Regions from separate parts of the Peribacillus sp. NJ4 genome, predicted to be linked through region 1. Evidence: riboswitches for the same ligand, from Rfam matches in the RefSeq annotation. Region 1 holds a riboswitch; each other region holds the start of a gene.

Region 1 (4,241 bases):
CACCTTTGTTTACAGCGATGACATTCACGTATGGTGATTCAGAATCTTCAATGGCGATCGAATCTTCAATCGGATTCAAACCTGCATCGATCGCATAGTTTGAGTTGATCAAAACAGCATCGCCTTCGCTGCTCTCATAAATTTTAGGAAGCAGAGCCGCTTCATATTCAGAATCGAATTTAAGGTTTTTCTCATTTTTAACGATGTCTTTAGTTGTAGCCGTCGTTTTATCGATTCCCTCTTTCAAAGTGATCAGGCCATTCTTTTCCAAAAGGGATAAAGCACGCCCATGATCAGCGACAGAGCTGCTTAAAATGATCGTTGCCCCATCAGGAAGTTTATCGATGGTTTTATATTTTTTTGAGTATAGAGCTATTGGCTCGATATGGATTCCGCCTGCATTAACGAAATCATATCCATTTTCTTTAATTTGGGATTCTAAATAAGGAATGTGCTGAAAATAGTTAGCATCCAATTCCTTATCATTTAAAGCCTTATTTGGTAAAACATAGTCCTGGAATGTTTCGATTTCCAATTCTATTCCTTTTTCTTCAAGAAGCGGCTTAGCTTCCTCAAGGATTTCAGCATGCGGAACATTGGATGCCCCTACAACTAATTTCTTCGATTCTTTTTCCGTTTCACTGCCGCCTTTATCCTTTTCACTTCCACAAGCAGCCAAAGCGATAGATAACACTAAAATCAATGCAAATCCTAAAAACTTTTTCATCCTTTTCATCTCCCTTTATCTTTTGTCCAATTTAGATGTAATCACATCTCCAATAATTTGAATTATGAAGACGATAATTAGAATAACGATAGTCGCTACAAGCGTAACGTCATTTTGATTTCTTTGATAGCCCTCCAGATAGGCTAGATTACCAAGTCCGCCTGCGCCGATGACCCCGGCCATTGCGGTATATCCAACCAATGCAATCGATGTTACCGTAATCCCGGAAATAAGGGCAGGCATCGACTCCGGAAGAAGGACCTTCCAAATGATCGTGCTCGTTTTTGCCCCCATCGATTTAGCGGCTTCAATTACACCTTTATCGATTTCACGGAGGCCGATTTCAACCATACGTGCATAAAATGGTGCCGCACCGATAATAAGTGCCGGCAGTGCAGCGTTCTCTCCGATCATGGAACCGACAAGCGCTTTAGTGAAAGGAATGAGCAGCACGATCAAAATAAGAAATGGAATGGAACGGAATATATTAACCACAGCACTGATGACCGCGTTGATTGCCCGGTTTTCCCACATATTCCCCTTCCCTGTCAAGAACAGGATCAATCCTAATAATATGCCTATAAAAAAGGTTGCCACTACAGAGATACTTGTCATATAAAGCGTTTCTTTCGTTGCTTCAATAATGTCTTCCCAATCAACATTCGGCAATAATTCTTCAAGCATGAGTAATCACCTCCACGCCTACCTGCTGTGCTTTAATGAATTCGATTGCGCGGAGCATTTCATCCTCTTTGCCATCAAGATGGATAAACAACGTTCCATATGAACCGCTTCTGGTTTGCGATATTTTACCTTGAACTATATTGACATCCAACTCGAAGTTACGCACAAGCTTAGTGATCAACGGGCTTTCTGCATGATCACCTACAAAAGTCAATTGAATCACTTTGCCTGCAGGAAAGCGTTCGAGCAGATGGTCCATCGTTTCTTTCGTTTCTTCCGGTTCCGTCACCTGTTGCACGAAACGCTTCGTCATTTGTTCTTTAGGATTCTTGAAAACATCCAGGACAGGTCCCTGTTCAACAACTTGCCCGCTTTCCATCACAGCCACACGATGACAGATTTTACGTATTACATGCATTTCATGTGTTATCAAGACAATCGTCAACCCAAGACGCTGATTGATGTCAACAAGCAATTCGAGTATAGAGTCGGTAGTCTGTGGATCCAAGGCAGAAGTCGCTTCATCACACAGCAGCACTTTAGGATCATTCGCTAGAGCCCTGGCTATTCCCACCCGTTGCTTTTGCCCTCCGCTTAATTGCGAAGGATAGGCCTTTTCTCTGCCTTCCAGTCCGACTAACTTGATCAATTCGTTCACACGTTTGGTGCGTTCAAATTTTGAAACTCCTGCAATTTCCAACGGGAAGGATATATTTTCCTGAACGGTCCTGGACCATAATAGATTGAAATGTTGGAAAATCATGCTGATTTCTTGACGGGCCTTACGAAGCTGAGCACCTTTAATTTTTGAAATTTCCTTCTCAGCCACCACAACGGATCCTTCTGTGGGTGTTTCCAATCCATTGAGCATCCTGATCAAAGTACTTTTCCCCGCTCCACTATAACCAATAATACCGAAAATCTCGCCTTTATTTATTTCAACATTCACATTATTTACAGCCTTGATCGTCTCACTGCTTCCTTTTCCTGTTCGGAACAGCTTACTGACTTTTGTCAATGTAATCATTAATCCTCACCTCTTTTATCCAATAAAACCTATGAACTTAGTTAATTTCTCTACATTATTATCTGTTTCCCCTACCAATTTTGCAATTCATGCAAAGGTTTTCCCTACTGAAATAGAAAAAACCTTTCTGCATGAGCAGAAAGGCAGGTGAAGAAACAGGCCTTCCTCTCATCTTCCAAAGTGATTAAACTTTGTGTGAATTGGCACCTTTCCAAGGAAATCTCCTTGTCGGTTGCCGGGTTTCATCGGGCACATCCCTCCACCTCTCTTGATAAGAGCTAATATATAGAATATTTGTACATCATTAAGTTCTTTAGTATGTTGAAATTTTATCATAGATAAAAAAGGAGCGCAATGTATAATATTTCTAGTTCAAGAATGCCCAGGACTTTTTGCTTAAACCGTTTTAGAAGTCAAGGAGACGATATTCGTCGCTTTTTCAATTGCCTGCTCCAAATCTTCTATTAAATCCTCTACATTTTCAATCCCAATGGATAAACGGACTTGATCAGCACGCACACCAGCTTTCGCCAGACCTGCATCATTCAATTGCTGATGGGTCGTACTGGCAGGGTGAATGATTAAACTCTTCGCATCCCCTACATTCGCTACATGGGACCATAATTCCACCGAATTGATAAGTTTCGCCCCGGCTTCGCGGTCTCCCTTTATTCCAAAAGTCACAACAGATCCTGCTCCCTTAGGCAAATATTTATCCGCAAGGGCTTTATCGGGATGATCCTCATTAGCAGGATGCGAAACCCAAGTCACGGCAGGGTGTTTTTTCAAATATTGAAGTACAGACTTCGTGTTCGAAAGATGCTCTTTCATCCTCACATGCAGCGTTTCAAGTCCAAGCGTAAACTGGAATGCGCTTTGGGCACTTAGCGCAGGGCCTAAATCACGAAGTAACTGCACTCGGGCTTTCGTTATAAAAGCGGCTGGTCCAACTGCCTCGGCGTATACCAGACCGTCGTAACTTGGATCAGGCTCCGTAAAGCCAGGGTAGTTTGGCGAGTTCCAATCGAACTTCCCTCCATCCACGATGACACCGCCTAAGGTGGTTCCATTTCCCAGAAGCCATTTTGTAGCGGAATGGATAACAATATCCGCTCCAAAATCAATTGGTCTGCATAGATACGGTGTAGCGAAGGTATTATCAATGATTAAAGGTATCCCGGCATCATGGGCAATGTCGGCTACCGCTTCAATATCAAGGACCCTCAAACTTGGATTTCCGATCGTTTCGGCAAATATGGCTTTAGTTCTTGGCGTAATCGCCCTTTTGAAATTTTCAGGGTCATCAGGAGAAACGAACTTCACTTTAATCCCATATTTAGGAAGAGTATTTTCAAAAAGATTATACGTACCGCCATATAAAGTGGAGGCTGAAACGATCTCATCCCCTGCACCGGCAATATTCAGGATTGACAGTGAGATGGCAGCCATTCCGCTTGCTGTTGCCAATCCGCCGATACCGCCTTCCAATAAGGCCATTCTTTCCTCAAAAACGCTGACCGTGGGATTATGTAGTCGTGTATATATATAGCCATTCTCCTTTAAGCCAAATAAATTCGCTGCATGGTCAGTGTCTTTGAACAAGTATGCATTGCTTTGGTAGATCGGGACTGCACGTGCACCTGTTTCATCAGCTTGCAAACCGCCATGAACACTCAATGTTTCGAAACGTAACTTTTTCTCTGACATACTATTTCTCCTCTTTCTCTATGGATTTAGTAGGAATTAAATTGAAACCGGGCCTTTCATAAACAAAAAAACCACTTCCACAAGAAGAGGTTTTAA
Region 2 (4,241 bases), 2.1 Mb from region 1:
ATGCCAAGTGACATTCGTACTTTTACTCATTTAATAATCCCCCTCTTCATGTGATCCTTCAATTTATGTCCAATCAGTTATAAACTTCATTCTTTTTAAGACCTTCGATCAACACCTCGATGACTTCTTTACGGCTAAAGGTAGCTGGAGGAATTTCTCCATTACGCAACATTTCCCTTACCTTCGTTCCAGACAGGATGACATGGTCTTCCTTGCCATGCGGACAAGTTTTAGCGGAAGCCATATTGCCACATTCTTTACAGTAAAAACTATGTTCAAAGAATAATAGCGTGATCCCTAACTCATCTGAATTAAAATTCCCAAAGATTTTTTGAGCATCATATGTGCCATAATAATCACCCACACCCGCATGATCACGTCCGACGATAAAATGGGTGCAACCATAATTTTTACGGACCATCGCATGGAAAATCGCTTCTCTTGGTCCTGCATAACGCATGGCAGCAGGGAAAACTGCAAGTGAGACGCGATCCTTGGGATAATATTTTTCAAGCAACACTTTATAGCTTTCCATTCGTACATCTGCCGGAATGTCATCGGATTTAGTGGCACCTACAAGAGGATTTAAAAATAAGCCGTCGACAATCTCCAATGCTGTCTTTTGAATATATTCATGTGCACGGTGAACAGGGTTCCTCGTTTGGAATCCGACAACCGTTTCCCAGCCTTTTTCAGCAAAAGCTTTCCTTGTCTCAACTGGGTCCAGATAATTTGCTTGAAATAGCGGACGCTCTATTCTCTTTACTAACTTTATTTCTCCGCCGACATATACATCCCCGCGGTTATATAAATTTTTCACACCAGGATGCTTCTCATCATCCGTTTGATATACTAATGTCGCTTCCAATTGTTTATCGGGAGTGAAAATATCGGAAACGGAGAGAACTCCGTATGTTTCACCTTCATGAGTCAGCTTTACCTCTTCACCTATAGTAAGAGTTTCTGCAACTTCAACGTTCAAAGGCAGCGTAATCGGGATGCTCCATACATGGCCGCTGCTAAGCCTCATATCCTTGACAACTGTCTCATAGTCACTTTTTGTAAAGAAACCTTTGATCGGGCTGTAGGCACCAGTGCCTATCAATTCAAGATCACTTAAAGCTATTTCGTCAATTTCGATTGACTTTGTTATTTTACTAAAATCATATTTTGGTTCCCAAAGATCGATTAGTGTTCCTCCGTGCGGTAAACTGATTGTCATGCTAATTTCCCCCTATGGTTTCTAAATATTTAAGCCTATACTTTCTATTTATTTAAGATAAATGCAATCCGCATTCCGTTTTTTGGGCTCCTTGCCAACGGCCTGAGCGTAAATCATCTGCATTGAAGGCAGGTGCCGTACATGTTTTACAACCAATGCTTGGATATCCATTATCATGCAGGATATTATATGGAAGTCCATTTTTGTGGGCATAACGCCAAACATCTTTCCATGTCCAATGTATGAGTGGACATATTTTTACTGACTTGAACTTATTATCTTTATTGATATACTCTGTCAGAGCCCTTGTTTCAGATTGCTCCCTCCGTAGTCCCGAAAGCCAGGCTGTTGCCGTTGAAAGCACATCTGTAAGCGGAGTGATTTTACGGATGTTACAGCACTTATTGGAATCGCTAAGCCATAATTCATCCCCATGTTCCGCTGCCTGTTCTTCAAGCGTCAATGCTGGTTTCTTCATTTCGATCGAAAGATTTGGATATCGCTTTTTCACTTGATCGATCAATTGGTACGTTTCCTCAAAATGAACATCTGTATCAAGGAAAACTATTTTTGCCGAGGGATTGACCTTCGCCAATAAATCCGTAAGCACGATGCCTTCTATACCGAAACTACACGCATATATCAGTTTGTTTCCATAATGGTCATTCGCCCATTGCAGTACTTCCAAAGCACCTTTTGTCTCACTATCTTCAGGAAATACAGGTAAATCTCCGGTGTTGAAATTTTCATAGTTTATTAATGCAGCCAACTTTGCAGCCCCCTCTAAGAACTTGCTGTATGTCACTGGTTAGAATTACTTTTGATCAATGCCCGTTATAATCTTCCCCAGTTTAAATGACCCTAGGAAAAAGAGACGAATCTAACCAATACTCTCTTTATATCAGTTAAACCCGCCTCTAGTTTTTCTAGTCAGCAGATACCTTATTTAATTCTTAGTTTTTCATTTCTTTCCATTTGAATGATTTTACCATCTTGGACAATAAGTGTAATCGATCCATACTTCATTGAATTAAGCATTTCTTGAAGTCGTTCAAATATTTCTTCAAGCTGATTCTCTTTATCCAAACCTGTTCCTCCTTTAAGAAAATCCGCGAATATATTATTTCACCGCTGATTAAATGAATTTATTAAATTTATATAATTCCAAACAACCTTAAATTGTTATGGTTTCCCAAAGAATTTTCCGAAAAATAAAAATCTTTCCATGATGGAAAGATTTCAAGGTAAATATTCTTTACCTTATCTTCCAAAATGATCAACATTTTGTTGGAGGTAGCACCTTGCATCCATCATGCAGGTTGCTGGACTTCAAAGGGCCAATTCCCTCCGTCGCTCTGGATAAGTTTTATTATTTTAAATATTAACATATATTTAATCCTTGTCAATGGAGTTTTCTTATAAAATAACTTGGTTTAATATTATGGAGGAACTGTTATTTTTATACACACTATTCCATTCATGATTTTATGTTCATTTAAATATGAAAATAGACTCGTCTTTTTAGATAAAGTCTCCAAAAAAATGAGTCTATTTTCATTATTAAGCTATTATTGATGCCTGTCATTCATTGAAAAAGTAATTACTTGAATTCCATTCCTTTTATTGAAGTCGATTACTTATTAATTTCTTAACTGAATCGCTTCTATTAGTTCTTGAACCTGACTCTGAACGCGATCAACTAAATTCAAGTCATTGATCGGGTTTTCTGAATTCTGTTTATCTATTTCCTTATCCACAAAATATATGCCCTGCAACGGCTCGCCTTTTAATATTGAAATTAATGGTTTAAGCGCATAGTCAATCGCCAATAAATGCCTGTTACTTCCGCCAATCATAATGGGCAGCACTGGCTTCCCCTTAAAAGCTCCTTCTGGCAGCAAATCAATCAAGGCTTTTAATACCCCTGTATAAGAAGCCTTATATACCGGTGAACCAATGATGATTCCTCTGGCTGCTTGTATTTTCTCCGAAAGCTTTAAGATATCTTCGCTATTATATTTCCCTTGGAATAAATCATCTGCTGAGAAATCCGTAATTGAGTAATAAGCTGTGGTAAATCCTTGGTTTTCTACTAATGATTGAATATGTTTTAGTGAAATGTCCGTTCTTGATGGAATCGCTGGACTTCCTGATAAAATTACGATATCGCTCATATAAATCCCCTCCCATATTACATGGTTTTAGAATAAAAATCCTCGTAATGAATTTGTTGCAGCATGCATTTATCGTAATAGTCTGAAAAATATAAGTCAAATCTTACACTCCGGTTTATTAATTTCACAAGTAATGATTGCTTACCATTCAAAAAAACACGGTCATATTTGCGGCTTGATGCTCATGCCTTTTAATATGACCGTTTCATTATGTATGATTTTGTTTTCCATGAATACCATATACCAAAAGTTGTGCAATGCTCTTAATTCGTTCAGAAGTAAAATATGGTTCCTTTTTCTGTTGATGAATCTCATAATGTGTAGATAATGCCAATGTGAAAGAAATGATCCCCACATTAAAAAGGATAATATCAGAAATATATTGTATCTCTCCGCTATCTATTCTCTTCTGTATTTCAATATGCTTGGCATTCGGCTTGAAAATTCGATCAACATATTGCTTTGAAATATCTTGATCGAATTGTGTTTCCCGAAATAATATCGAAAACTGTTCTTTATTTTCAAGAACGTTTTTTATCATGGTGCAAACGTGATTTTCCACAAGATCATCAGTTGACAGATGGTTTGTCCCATCTTCAGACTCCTCTTTTTCATTAGGAGTAATTGTAGCCAGAAGCAAATCTTTTTTGCTTTCAAAGTATTTGTAAATAGTAGCTTCGGAAACATTGCATGCAGAGGCAATTTCATTCGTTCTTGTCATGTCAAACCCTTTTGTCGCAAAAAGAGTCCGGGCTACATTTATGATTCGTTCTTTGGTTTGTTGCCCCTTTTTCAAAAATATCAACCTTCTTTTATAAAGATAAGACCGGTTTCACCAATCTATT
Region 3 (4,241 bases), 2.0 Mb from region 1:
TAGGTCTATTTGTTTGCGTTTCATCCTTCCAATAATCATCCCTTGCTTTCCTTGCGAGTAACACCGTTTTCCGAATTAACTCCATGGCCTCTTTTTCTTGGATCCCACGCAGGGAGAAACCTTCAACGGTGGCTTGGTAGCTTGCAGTTATCGCACAGTCCGCTCCAGCACGAAAATATGCAGAGTGAACCTGATAAATCACTTCTGGATTTTCAAGTAATACACGTGCAGACCACAGGGGATCGTCCAAATCACATCCATACCGCTCGAGCTCTGTAGCTAGAGCTCCGTCCAGAATCATGACTGAATGATCTCGTAAAATAGCGTCAATTGGGTTTATTTTATTCTTCATGGTTTTACTCCTCTTTTCTTTGAAGATTGTGTAATATAATAAGTTCCATAGCAAAACAAAATAAATGGAATACCACAATAAAGTGCTATCCGTTGTGTAGGATCAAAGGCAATTCCTATACATGAAGCAAGACAAAGCATGAAAGAAACGATTGGTACGAACGGATATAATGGTGTACGATAAGCCAAATCATTTACTGAATTTCCTTCTTTTATAAAACGTCTTCGGAATAGGAACTGTGAAGCGCTAATACTCATCCAAACTACAACCACGGCTAGACCCGAAATGGATACAAGGACGATATACACCGTATCCGGTGCAATAATACTCGAGAACAAGGCTAAACCACCACCCAACATACTGAAAATGACTGCATTTATCGGAACGCCTCTTTTTGTTAATTTTGCAAATATTGGTGATATCGTTTTCTTATCTGCAAGGGACCAAAGCATTCTGGAAGAGGCATATAGACCTGAGTTTGCAGCAGACAAAATGGCAGTTAAAATAACAAAGTTCATGATATCCGCTGCATATGGCACTCCAATTCGTTCAAGAACTGCAACAAAGGGGCTCTCTAATACGCTTGCATCCGAAACAGGCAATAATGCGGATAATACAACGATGGTTCCTACAAAAAAGATGATCAATCTCCATAATGTCATGCGGATTGCCTTTGGTATCGTTTTTTCTGGATTCACAGTTTCTCCAGCTGCAATTCCGATTAATTCAGTTCCAGAAAATGCGAAATTCACCGCAAGCATCGTCATTATAATGGCAAAAGCACCATTCGGAAATAAACCTGCACTTGTAAAATTGGAAAATAGCGGTGCTGGTTGTGAGTTAGTCATTGGAATAAAACCTACCATTGTCGCTGCTCCCAAAATAATAAATATCACAATCGCAATTACCTTTATAGACGCAAACCAAAATTCGGATTCAGCGAAAAACTTAACGGTCCAAGCATTTAATGCCAAGACCAATATGGCAAATAGAGCACTCCATATCCAGACATTGATTGATGGAAACCATCGCTGCATCAACAATCCTGCAGCCGTGAATTCCGAACCTAGTGCAACAGTCCAGGTTAACCAATATAACCAAGCTACTGTAAACCCTGTCCCTGGTCCGATGTATTTTGCTGCGTAGCTATGAAACGCACCTGTCTCGGGCATATGTACTGCCAGTTCACCTAGACATAGCATGACTAGATAAACCACTAATGCTCCAATCAGATACGAAAGGATGGTGCCCAACGGGCCAGCCTGCTGAATCGTATAACCCGAACTTAAGAACAAACCTGTTCCAATCACCCCGCCAAGCGATAGCATGATTAAATGCCGTGTTTTCATTTCCCTTTGAAATTCCTGTTTCCTTTTGTTCTCCATTCATACTCTCCTTTATCCTGCATCCAGAAAAAACGAAAACGCACTCTAAAAAGAGTGCGCTACTGACAAATAAAAACGTACGGTCTTATCTATCAAGGTTTCACCCCCTGGAATTAGCACAGTGTCTTAGCAGACCTGTTGCTGAGGTTTCATAGGGCCAGTCCCTCCACCTCTCTGGATAAGAAATTAATTTTTTATAACTTTATCAATCTATGAAAAAATTGTCAAGTTTTGTTTTGGAATATAAAGAATTCCCTTTACATTCAGACGATTTTGTCACCTCCGGCATGATTGCTTGTTTTGGTACAGTCGCTCACCGTATTAGAATTGCAGATAATTCTAATCGGGAATAATTTTGGTATAAAAAAAATGACGACATCTTAAAAGATGACGCCATTTTTTCTTTCTTATCACTTAAGGTCGTTCCATTTCAAATAATTCCCCTAGTTTTGTATAAGTATGACCCGCTAATCTTGCTACAGGTTTAAGCCCATTCTGGTCAATTCGGCCATTATGGTAAATATCTTGCTCTATATGATAGCAGACTATTTTACCTATCAATAAATCACAACCAGGTTTATCTAGGGAACCTCCCAATGGAATCGCATGCTCTAATGTACATTCAAAGCGTACCTTCGCTTCTTGCAATCCTGGTACGGATACCTTATCACTAACAGCCGTCGTGAAATTGGTCAGGCCCAATTCACTTTCATCCGATGGGAGTTCCTTGGCCGTTCGATTTGCATCAGCAACATTATTTTCATCAGTGATATGAACAACGAATTCCCCTGATTGAATTGCATTTCTTGCAGTGTCCTTTGAAACTCCTTCTTTCCGTTGAACAGAAATGGAAATCATCGGAGGATTGGAACTGACTATGTTAAAAAAGCTGAACGGCGCTATATTGATGGTACCGGTTTCGGATTGTGTCGTAACGAGAGCTATGGGTCTCGGTATAATGCTTCCAGTCAAAAACTTATAATTTTCCCGTTCAGTCAGACCTTCAGGATTTACTGAAATCATCTTCATTCCCTCTTTCATTCTTATATAAAGTTCTTATGAAACCATGAACCTGCTGCCTCGACCTCTGAACGTGTTAACTGATGACCGTAATTTTCCCAGTGAACTTCCACCGAAGCACCAGCTTGCAATAAAAGTTGATTAAGTTCATCCGTTTCTTCTGCCGGGCAAATCGGATCGTTTTTACCTGCAGCAATAAATACTGGTATATCTGAGAGTGACGGCATAGCAATCCCGCGTCTAGGCACCATTGGATGATGAAGAATCGCTCCTTGTAGTGCCCCTTCGAAATGGAACATCAAACTTGCCGCTATATTTGCACCATTAGAATAACCTAATGCTACCACTCTGTCACGGTCGAAGTCATATTGTCCGGACGCTAATTCCAAGAAGTCATTAAGCTCATTCGTACGGAAAATCAAATCTTCTTCGTCAAAAACCCCTTCAGCTAACCGGCGGAAAAAACGAGGCATTCCGTTTTCAAGGACATTTCCCCGTACACTCAATACGGATGAACCCGGTGAAACCATTTCCGATAATGGCAAGAGATCTGATTCCGTTCCTCCAGTACCATGTAAAAGCAAAAGTAACGGAGCTTCTGGATTACTTCCTTTTTGAAAAATATGTTTCATCATTTATCCTCCTCTAGTACTCTCGGCACTGCCGGCAGTAACGTTTTCTCCATGATTCCCCTTTTTTCTTCCAGCCATGGCGGGAGCATCAATTTACTACCCATCGTTTCCTTCGTCTCATCATGAGCAAAGCCAGGTGGATCTGTGGCAACTTCAAAGAGTATGCCTCCATCTTCCCGGAAATAAATGGCATCGAAGTATTGACGGTCTGTAAATGGGGTCACGCCATAGCCATTGTTACCGATATGTTCTCGCCATTCTTTATGATCTTCATTATCGCTTGCACGCCATGCCAGATGATGGACAGTTCCTACTCCGATTTTTCCATTTGGCAAAACGGTTTTTTTAACATCTATTAAATTTCCGATGTCCGATGTGGATTTGAAGCGGATGAAATCGTCCTCTTCCCCGATCTTTTGCAGGCCCATCACTTCCTCTAATAGTTCCATCGTTTTGATCGGTTTTGACGTCAATAATACAGCACCGCCAAATCCCTTGACTGCCTTATCAGCTGGTACACCGCCGAATGACCACTCGCTATTTTTACCTTCTTTACGCTCAACCAGTTCAAGTTGCAAACCATGTGGGTCTTGGAATTTCAGATATTCCTCACCGAAACGTGATGACTTTTCAAAGTCTATATTAAATTTACCCAAACGCATTTCCCAGAAGCCCATTGAACCTTCCGGAATGGCATATGTCGTAATCCCCACTTGTCCAGAGCCAATTGTCCCTCGGTATGCCCCAGGCCAAGGAAAGAAAGTGATGATAGTACCCGGTGAACCTGATTCATCTCCGAAATATAAGTGATAGGTGCCTGGATCATCAAAATTAACAGTTTTCTTCACCATA
Region 4 (4,241 bases), 3.7 Mb from region 1:
GTTTTTATAAAGTGACCGGCAAAGCAGTAAGGATGTCACAAACTCAGGAAATCACCACCCACACTCCCCGAGGGGGTAAGCTTTTTCCTTATCAAGACCTGCAATCAAGAAGCTTAAATCAAAAATTAGCGAATATCGCCCAAAAATGCGGTGAGACTCTTTCGAAAAAAATCGGGTTTCTCGGAGAATTTTCCATTGATATAGGGGAAGATGAATCGGGTTCGCTCTTCATATACGAAGTGAACTCAAAGCCCATGCAGTTCGATGAAGAGGAAATTGAAGCTAACCGGCTTTTGCATTTAAAAAATCTTTTCATTGAATTGACTTTTTCCAACCTGACAATAAAATGACACCTCCAGCTGCCGTTTTACATTATAATGAAATGAAAGACAGCATATATGGAGGTTATACATATGATCACCCATTTTCAGTGGGCACCACTGCATAAGAATCTGCCAGGATGGAAAATTTCATTTTATTTCAAAAAGGAGGCAATCAAAGCCTTGTACCATAAAGATGGATCCATCGAATGGACAGCCAACCCACCTTCCGAAACAGATGAAACCCAACTCAAAAGCATGATCCATGACTTAATGGTCTACCATGTATATGATTGAGCCCTTTCCCCTTTTTCATTCATTAACCCTCTGAACGGAATAAAAATCCCTCCTTTGCCTAAACTAAAGAAAAAGCTAGGAGGGATTTATTTTGGATAAAGAAAAAATGACATTTTTGAAGGATACCGAATATGATGGCAAGGATTCCGTTTTCCTCGATATCGACCGAATCATCAATGAAGGAATGGCAGGCGGAAATGTGTATGAAGTCGCTAACCTTCAGAACATCGAGGAAGCACATGATTTTTATGATGAAACAGATCCCAATATCAATAAATAAACACTCGTGGGCTCTCTTTTTGGGGAGCTCCACTTAAAAAAAGTGAACTTTCGTTCATGCGTCATATTCCCCACTAACAAATGTTTTTTTATGAAAAGCACCCCCTCCATAAAAAAACAACTTCCCGGATGGAAGTTGTTTGAGTGCAAATTAAATATTACAACATGCTGTCTTCTTGCCTTTTTCCAATTCCCGCACTCTATCCCCCGTAGGCATTTGATATTATGCTAAAAGCATTAATATCTTTCAATATCTATTGTTAATTCAAATAGTTCCATTCTCACTGGCATTCAAAACATTTTCGTTTAATATCGAAGTTATGATATGCTCTGAATCCCATTCATGTCCAGATATCTCGATAAGGGGATAGCGATTCGGTAAAACGACTTGCTGGATTTCATGGACTGTATGCCCTTGATCATGTAAGCGTAAAATTTCACCTTGGAGGTTTTCCAAATAATCGAGTTTATTTCGAAACATTTCCTTTCCGTCAGGCACATGCCCAGCATGGCAGCAAAACACTTCCCCAAAGTCATATCGGAGTAATTTTTTTATGGAATCGATGATGATCGGGACAGACTCTTCCCGTAAGATAAGCTTTGTTTTTGGTGTTACGAAAAGGTCTCCAGAAAAGAGCATGCCAGTGCTGTGATTCAAATACACCATATGGTCCTTCGCATGACCAGGGGTAAAAATCGGCTCCCACGTTTGGGTGCGGGAATGAATGGCCTTGCCTAGCGGCTCAGCCTTAAAGGCGTCTCTTTTTCCCCAAAACATTTTACGATATTCAGGATATTCAGCATCCTTCGCACAAGCATCAACCGACATCGGATGAATGAATATCGGAACCTTTTTATGTTCCTTTATCCAGGCAGCGCCTCCCGTATGGTCCTCATGATAGTGCGTCAGGGCAACTGTTTCGAAGTCTGCGGACTCATAGAATGGAATAAGTCCTTCCAATAAAATCTGTGCGCCAGTATCTATCAATAGCCCATCCGTTAAAAAAACATAAACACTCATCCCCGACTTGACCCCGTCAGGAGTCCCGTGCACACAAACCACATCATTTACCGTCTTAATCTCTATCATGCATTTCCACCCCATCATTGTACAAAAATAGTTTTTTCTCCCTTTTTCACTTTATTATAATAAATGTATTATCTCTTTACCCTTTTGACAAGTAAATAATGGAATATCTGGATGTAAAAGACGGATTATTGACTAAGAGCCCTTTTGACAGGAATGGTTTTAATGAACCGCACGGAACATTATCGACAAAAAACCATCACCAAATCACAGAAACGATTGACATTGTGGAATTTTACAAATATTATAGATTATATTATAAAACTTGAAATATTCTAAAATAATAGTTTACTTATCAAGAGTGACGGAGGGATCAGGCCCTGTGATGTCCGGCAACCGCCCTTCGGGAACGGTGCCACTTCCTGCAGAATGTTTGCATTCTGAAAGATAAGACGAGATATAATTTCGCTGCCTCTTTCTGAATGATAGAGGCAGTTTTTTATGTTTAAGGGGGAAGGATCATGATTGAAATCCGTTCAGTCCGAAAGGAATACATCACGAAGAAAAACCGAGTTATCGGAGTGGATAACGTATCTTTAACCATTCAAAAAGGCGAAGTGTATGGAATTGTCGGCTACAGCGGAGCTGGAAAAAGCTCATTACTCCGCTGCTTGAATTTGCTTGAGCGTCCGACAGCCGGAAATATCATCATTGACGGCATTGATTTAACCTCTTTATCAAGTAAAGAGCTTCGTAAACAACGTCAAAAAATCGGAATGATATTTCAACACTTTTCCCTGGTCAGTTCAAAAACCGTTTATGAAAATGTCGCTTTCGCCTTAAAGGCCGCGCATCAATCGAAGGACGCCATCAGGTTACGTGTATTGGAATTGCTGGAAATCGTAGGGCTCAGTGATAAAAAAGATGTCTATCCGGCACAGCTTAGCGGTGGACAGAAGCAACGGGTCGGCATAGCCCGGGCCTTAGCAAATGACCCCACCGTACTGTTATGTGATGAAGCGACTTCAGCCCTTGATCCAACAACAACAAAAGCGATTTTACAGTTATTAAAAAAAATAAGCAGGGAGCTCGGGATCACCATCGTGTTGATTACACATGAAATGGAAGTGGTCAAAGAACTATGCCACCGAGTCGCCGTCATGCAGGATGGGCGGGTAATTGAAGAAGGTTCCGTTTATGAAATATTTTCACAGCCAAAGCAGGAGTTAACGAAGCAATTCATCAGCAGTGTATTGGATTTCGAACTTCCCTCACATTTGATTGAGGGAAGTAAAGGAACGATTATTAAAATTCAATTCGAAGGGCAAACCGCCGGTGAATCGATTCTCTCCGACGCTCTCCAATCCCATTCAGTAAAGGGGAATATCCTGCACGGTAAAATTGAGTATATTCAGGATGTCCCTTTAGGCATCTTGATCATTGAGTTAATCGGTGAGGCCGCTGAAATTCATTCGGCATTGGAATATATAAAAAATCGTTCCAGTTCTGCGGAGGTGTTAAAACATGTCATTTCTTGATTCCATCGTCAATATTTTACCTGATCTTAATAAAGCCTTTCTTGAAACGATTTATATGGTCGGCGTTTCCCTTGCGGTAGCCCTTTTGATAGGTTTACCACTTGGAGTATTGCTGTTTACGACAACCAGGAATTTATTCTTTGAAAATAGCGTCGTGAATCGATCACTCGGTTTCGCAGTCAATATTGTCCGTTCAATCCCGTTCATCATTCTCTTGGTCGCCCTCCTTCCTTTAACGGAACTGCTTACTGGATCGACGATAGGGCCAAGAGCGGCTTCTGTTTCCCTGTCCGTATCCGCGATACCTTTTTTTGCAAGGATCGTGGAATCGGCATTACGTGAAATAGACAAAGGAGTGATTGAAGCTGCAATTGCCGTGGGGGCCACTCCATGGATGATCATTAAGGATGTACTTCTTCCGGAGGCAAAACCGGGAATCATTCAGGGGCTGACATTAACGACCATTTCACTGATCGGTTACTCAGCAATGGCAGGGACAATCGGCGGAGGTGGAATTGGTGACCTGGCCATCAGGTACGGTTATTACCGTTATGACAACACGGTCATGATCACGACGATCGTCGTGTTGATCTGCCTTGTACAAATCATTCAAATGGTTGGTGACAAAGCCTCATACTTAGTTAACAAACGATAGAATCAGTCATTTTTTCAATGATTCAATACATATCATTTCAGGAGGAATTTCAAATGAAGAAAATAGCTTCGTTATTATCAGTCTGTGCACTTGCCCTTGGCTTGTCAGCTTGCGGAAGCGATGAT

The links. Region 1 has a riboswitch for S-adenosylmethionine ahead of QUF94_RS02625 (methionine ABC transporter ATP-binding protein). Riboswitches for the same ligand answer to the same signal wherever they lie in the genome.
Region 2: it holds a riboswitch for S-adenosylmethionine, as region 1 does, so the genes downstream of both, QUF94_RS13285 (YezD family protein) here and QUF94_RS02625 (methionine ABC transporter ATP-binding protein) in region 1, are expected to answer to the same signal.
Region 3: it holds a riboswitch for S-adenosylmethionine, as region 1 does, so the genes downstream of both, mmuP (S-methylmethionine permease) here and QUF94_RS02625 (methionine ABC transporter ATP-binding protein) in region 1, are expected to answer to the same signal.
Region 4: it holds a riboswitch for S-adenosylmethionine, as region 1 does, so the genes downstream of both, QUF94_RS21285 (methionine ABC transporter ATP-binding protein) here and QUF94_RS02625 (methionine ABC transporter ATP-binding protein) in region 1, are expected to answer to the same signal.

What each region holds. Positions count from the first base shown of each region.
Region 1 is NZ_JAUCFQ010000001.1:539,372-543,612, reverse strand. It holds gene QUF94_RS02635 (MetQ/NlpA family ABC transporter substrate-binding protein) at 1-727, opposite strand, end outside; gene QUF94_RS02630 (methionine ABC transporter permease) at 743-1,411, opposite strand; gene QUF94_RS02625 (methionine ABC transporter ATP-binding protein) at 1,404-2,438, opposite strand; SAM riboswitch class I at 2,604-2,716, opposite strand; gene QUF94_RS02620 (O-acetylhomoserine aminocarboxypropyltransferase/cysteine synthase family protein) at 2,835-4,145, opposite strand.
Region 2 is NZ_JAUCFQ010000001.1:2,653,881-2,658,121, reverse strand. It holds gene cysC (adenylyl-sulfate kinase) at 1-30, opposite strand, end outside; gene sat (sulfate adenylyltransferase) at 74-1,222, opposite strand; gene QUF94_RS13290 (phosphoadenylyl-sulfate reductase) at 1,275-1,979, opposite strand; gene QUF94_RS13285 (YezD family protein) at 2,165-2,308, opposite strand; SAM riboswitch class I at 2,480-2,588, opposite strand; gene ssuE (NADPH-dependent FMN reductase) at 2,863-3,396, opposite strand; gene QUF94_RS13275 (TetR/AcrR family transcriptional regulator) at 3,605-4,192, opposite strand.
Region 3 is NZ_JAUCFQ010000001.1:2,510,738-2,514,978, reverse strand. It holds gene mmuM (homocysteine S-methyltransferase) at 1-352, opposite strand, end outside; gene mmuP (S-methylmethionine permease) at 349-1,737, opposite strand; SAM riboswitch class I at 1,820-1,922, opposite strand; gene QUF94_RS12650 (flavin reductase family protein) at 2,152-2,760, opposite strand; gene QUF94_RS12645 (alpha/beta hydrolase) at 2,781-3,389, opposite strand; gene QUF94_RS12640 (ring-cleaving dioxygenase) at 3,389-4,241, opposite strand, start outside.
Region 4 is NZ_JAUCFQ010000001.1:4,268,457-4,272,697, forward strand. It holds gene QUF94_RS21265 (YheC/YheD family endospore coat-associated protein) at 1-350, shown strand, start outside; gene QUF94_RS21270 (YheE family protein) at 414-617, shown strand; gene QUF94_RS21275 (hypothetical protein) at 709-897, shown strand; gene QUF94_RS21280 (MBL fold metallo-hydrolase) at 1,162-1,986, opposite strand; SAM riboswitch class I at 2,273-2,377, shown strand; gene QUF94_RS21285 (methionine ABC transporter ATP-binding protein) at 2,445-3,461, shown strand; gene QUF94_RS21290 (methionine ABC transporter permease) at 3,448-4,116, shown strand; gene QUF94_RS21295 (MetQ/NlpA family ABC transporter substrate-binding protein) at 4,170-4,241, shown strand, end outside.